DNA from 2 places in the Methylocystis sp. sgz306128 genome. Region 2 is predicted to be linked to the other one. Evidence: riboswitches for the same ligand, from Rfam matches in the RefSeq annotation. Region 2 holds a riboswitch; the other holds the start of a gene.
What was found. A riboswitch is a leader RNA that binds a small molecule or an ion and turns the genes downstream of it on or off. The one in region 2 is predicted to bind S-adenosylmethionine.

Region 1 (2,392 bases), on a different contig from region 2:
GGCTCGGCAACGCCTATCGCATAAGCAAGTTGAACAAGCGCACGGCGCGCCCAGCCTCGGGCAACAACTTGCTTTGCAAGAAAACGGGCCATGTATGCTGCGGAGCGATCAACCTTCGAGGGGTCTTTTCCAGAAAACGCACCACCTCCGTGCGGCGCGGTGCCTCCATAAGTGTCCACGATGATTTTGCGTCCCGTGACGCCGACATCACCCTTTGGTCCGCCCGTGACAAAACGGCCTGTTGGATTGATGAGGGTACGAAATGTTGACGAGCGCAGCTCAACCGGAATCACTGGGTCAATAATGTGCTGTTGAACCGCAAAACGCAGATCGTCCAGCGCGACCGTTGCATCATGCTGTGTCGAGAGCACAACGGCTTCAATCTCCATTGGCCTGCCATCGATATATCGGAAGGTTACTTGCGATTTGGCGTCCGGTTGGAGCCAAGGCAGTAATCCGCTTTTTCGTACTTCCGCTTGTCTGCGAACAAGTTCGTGCGCATAGATGATCGGAGCGGGCATCAATTGGTCTGTCTCGTCGCAGGCGTAGCCAAACATCAGGCCTTGATCGCCGGCGCCAAGGACACCATCCGCGCGATCAACGCCTCGGCCAATATCCAGCGACTGGCCGTTGAACCGGATTTGTACCTCACAACCATCGGGATCAATTCCGGTTTCAGCGCTATGATAGCCCGTCTCATGCAAGACCTGGCGAACCAAGTCGGTGGCTCGCTCGCGCACCGTCTGAAAATCTTCAAAACGTTTGGTCTTGAACTCGCCGGCAACTATCACGCATTGGTCGGCGATCAAGGTCTCGCAAGCCACACGGGCGTCTGCATCGAGCGCAAGAAAAGCGTCGAGAATCTTGTCTGATATCCGATCTGCCAATTTATCTGGATGACCTTCGGATACGGATTCAGACGAGAAAAGTCCATTAAGAATAGACATTCCGTTTTCCTTTTAGCCATTTTGACCCGATGTCAGGGCTGCAATTTGGATCAAATCGCCAACTTAAAAATGGTTGCAGCCATTGATCAGCGAAGCAGCATGAGCTGGGGAACAGCATCTCGGCCTATCCAAATCACGGCATCCTGTTGATACTGAATTCCGATAGAGCGTGCGGCCATTTCATCAAGGCCGAGTGCAAGATAGCTAGGTTCAGCTGGCCATCGCCCGTCTGGATCTGCTCCAGCGCCTTCAACCACTGGTGAGGTTAAGGCAGCAAGATGTTCACCTAGCCGCCGATTGGCGGCCTGATTGGTCAAATTGTCCCGGATTTCACCGAACGGATTATAGGCGGTGATAAAAACACCACACCATCTATTGGCAGACCGGTAGAGCGCATTTAACTGCGGCGAGTATTCACCAATCCTTAGTGTGAAGGCGTCGGGGCCAAGACCCACACGATAATGGGTTCCCATGTAAGCAGCGATTTTATTGCTCGATATTTCAGTCTGCGTCATACACCGTCTCCGCTCGGGAGGGTCGACGCCATCCCGCTTGTTTGCTCTTTCTGAGCCTCATCCCCTTTCGGGAGGCCACCTTGCCCGGGAAGGCAGGTTGGCTTGGGTCTCTACCCAATCCTAATGATGCTCGTACTTTATATCAGTACATTCGTTTGTCAAGACGAACGAAAGCAAGCTCTCCCGTCCTTTTCTCGTCGGCGGGAAATATTTGAAATGTAGAACAATAACATACCATTAAATCTGGCACCGACCTGAGCCCCTGGCGCCAAGCGAGCCCAGGTTTTCGAACCACTTCAAAATGATCGGAGCCGCCAGGGCTGCCGCAGGAGAGATTTGCCGTATATTTCCTCATCATTGGCATACTTATCTCGATCGGCCTCATCATCGCGCCCCCTGTCGTCAGCTGGATAATAATGCTTATCCCGTTCGTGCTAGGCGCGCTCGTCGGCGCCCTCGTCTTCGGCGGTTTGACAGGCCAAGTCTCCGACCTCGCGTTTGGCGCCATTATCTGCAGCTTCCGGCTCTATGTCTGGCGGAGCCGTAAATGATGAGACATGACCGAATCTGACACCTGACTTCACTAGTTTCGCCTTCAACAAATCTAGGGGCAAACATGAAAAGACTATTCGGGTTCGTATGTGTCAGCGCACTGGCCTTGGCCGGCTGCATGCCGACGGAAAAAATCGAGTTCCATGCGGCAAGTAATCAGACAGCCATCGTGCGCGACGGCATGCCGGCCATCGTCTCGCGACTCAGGAATTCAATTGTGATGGTCAGTCCGGCGGCCCGCGATCCCCATGCCGGCAATCGTCAGGTCTTTGTCATTGCCGCAACCAACCTCACAAGAGCCCCGCTCGATCTCAGGATTGCCGATATTTCCGCAACTCAGACCCTTAAAGACGGCGGCTCGATTGATCTGCCGGTTAT
Region 2 (2,392 bases):
CAACGATACATGGAAGCCTCGCGCAGCAAAGAACGCTCATTTTCCTTCATTTGCGCGCTTTCGTGAAGTGATCTTTCGCACAAAACGCCAAAATCAGACGAGCGCCAGCGCCTGCGCCAGATCATCCACGAGGTCCTGCGCGTCCTCAAGCCCGACGGAGAGACGCAGCATGCCCTGCGTGATGCCAAGCTCGAGCCGCGCGTCCTCGGCCAGACGCTGGTGCGTCGTGGTGGAGGGATGCGTGATCAGGCTCTTGGAATCGCCCAGATTGTTGGAAATGGCGATGATATTCAGCGCATTGGCCATTTTGAACGCAGCTGCCTTGCCGCCTTTCAGTTCGAGGGCAACGAGCGTGCCGCCCCCGCTCATCTGCTTTTTCACCAATGCGCGTTGCGGGTGATCGTCGCGCCCGGGATATAGCACGCGGGAAATGGCCGGATGAGAGGCCAGAAAATCCGCCACTTTTGCAGCGCTGTCCTGCTGCGCCGGGACACGCAGGGCCAGCGTTTCCAGCCCCTTGAGCATTACCCAGGCATTGAACGGCGACATGGACGGCCCCGTCTGGCGCAGGAAATTATGCACATGCGTCTGGATGAAGGCTTCCGAGGCCAGCACCACGCCGCCCAGACAGCGCCCCTGCCCGTCCACATGTTTGGTGGTGGAATAAACGACGCAATCGGCGCCGAGCTTGAGCGGAGATTGCAGCAACGGCGTGGCGAAGACATTGTCGACAACCAGCGTCGCGCCCGCTTTGTGCGCGATATCGGCAATGGCGGCAATATCATAGACTTCAAGCGTCGGATTGGTCGGGCTTTCGAGAAACGCCACTTTGGTGTTCGGGCGCATCGCAGCCTGCCATTGGGCGAGATCAGCGCCATCGACAAGCGTCGAGGCCACGCCGAAACGCGGCAGCAGATCCTCGACGATGAAGCGGCAGGAGCCAAAAAGTGCCCGCGCCGCTACCACATGGTCGCCCGCCTTGACCTGACCCATCAGCGCCGCAGTGACAGCCGCCATGCCGCTCGCGGTGGCGCGCGCCGCCTCCGCCCCTTCCAGCACGGCCATGCGCTGCTCGAACATGGCGACGGTGGGGTTGGAAAAGCGCGCATAGATGAAGCCCGGTTCCTCGCCCTTGAAGCGGCGCTCGGCCGCCTCCATCGACTCATAGACAAAGCCCTGTGTCAGGAAAATGGCTTCCGACGTCTCGCCAAACTGGGATCGGAGGGTGCCGCCATGCACGAGGCGGGTTGCAGAGCGCAGTTTCGTCACATCGAGGGGCTTTTTCATCACATTCTCCCGCAGCAGCATCGTGTGCCGCAAAAACAAAAACCCGACTTCGGCAAAGCCAAAATCGGGATCAACACCCGATCTTTTAGCGCCTTGTTTAACGTGGCGGCAAGCCGATCGGCCCAAAAACCACGAAATTCTATATTTGCTTGTGGCTTACAGCCCAAGCGCCTTGGCGTCAAGCTAAAGGTGGGCTACGACTAAGGCAAAAAGGTGATTGGTTTTGGTCAAATTCGATATTCCCACCGGCATTCTCTCGGCGCATCAGATCGAAGCCCTCGCGGCTGAGGGCGCCATCGTGCCTGCCAGCGCCTTCGCGCCGGATCAGATCCAGCCCGCAAGTCTGGACCTGCGCCTTGGCAAGAGGGCCTGGCGCATGCGCGCCAGTTTCCTGCCCGGCCCGCGCCGCGCAGTCGCCGCCTGCATCGACGCGCTGGCGCTGCATGAAATTGATCTGGAACAGGGCGCGGTGCTCGAAACCGGCACGGTCTATCTTGCCGAGGTGCAGGAAATTCTCAATCTGCCATCGCATATCGCGGCCAGCGCCAATCCGAAAAGCTCAACCGGGCGGCTCGACGTCTTCACCCGCGTCATCGCCGACCGCGCCCGCGCCTTCGATATTATCGAAGCGGGCTACAGCGGGCCGCTCTATGCTGAAATCTCGCCCAGAACCTTCCCCATTCTCGCCCGCAGCGGCTCGCGCCTGAGCCAGATCCGCTTCCGCCACGGCGATGCACGCCTCGACGATGCCGAGCATATCGCGCTCCATGCGCGCGAGACGCTCGTCACCAGCGCAAATCCCTCGATCGCGCTGGGCGTTGCCGTTTCCGTCGACCTGACCGGCTTCGACGGCCTTATCGGTTATCGCGCCAAGCGCCATACCGGCCTGATCGACATCGACAAAAAGGCCGCGCATGACGTCCTCGATTTCTGGGAGCCGATCCACGCCACGCATGAGCGCGCGCTGGTGCTCGACCCCGGCGAGTTCTATATTCTCGCCAGCAAGGAAGCCGTGCGCGTGCCGCCGAGCCACGCCGCGGAAATGACACCGTTCGACCCGCTCGTCGGCGAGTTCCGCGTGCATTATGCGGGCTTTTTCGACCCC

Region 1: linked by a shared signal. The riboswitch ahead of AC0N03_RS11690 (DUF3293 domain-containing protein) and the one ahead of AC0N03_RS00710 (O-succinylhomoserine sulfhydrylase) in region 2 are both predicted to bind S-adenosylmethionine.

The regions. Positions count from the first base shown of each region.
Region 1 covers NZ_JBVYWO010000006.1:203,880-206,271, forward strand. The annotation lists gene metK (methionine adenosyltransferase) at 1-947, opposite strand, end outside; gene AC0N03_RS11690 (DUF3293 domain-containing protein) at 1,034-1,462, opposite strand; SAM-I-IV-variant riboswitch at 1,490-1,594, opposite strand; gene AC0N03_RS11695 (hypothetical protein) at 2,079-2,392, shown strand, end outside.
Region 2 covers NZ_JBVYWO010000001.1:154,595-156,986, reverse strand. The annotation lists gene apaG (Co2+/Mg2+ efflux protein ApaG) at 1-11, opposite strand, end outside; gene AC0N03_RS00710 (O-succinylhomoserine sulfhydrylase) at 94-1,287, opposite strand; SAM riboswitch at 1,353-1,430, opposite strand; gene AC0N03_RS00705 (2'-deoxycytidine 5'-triphosphate deaminase) at 1,511-2,392, shown strand, end outside.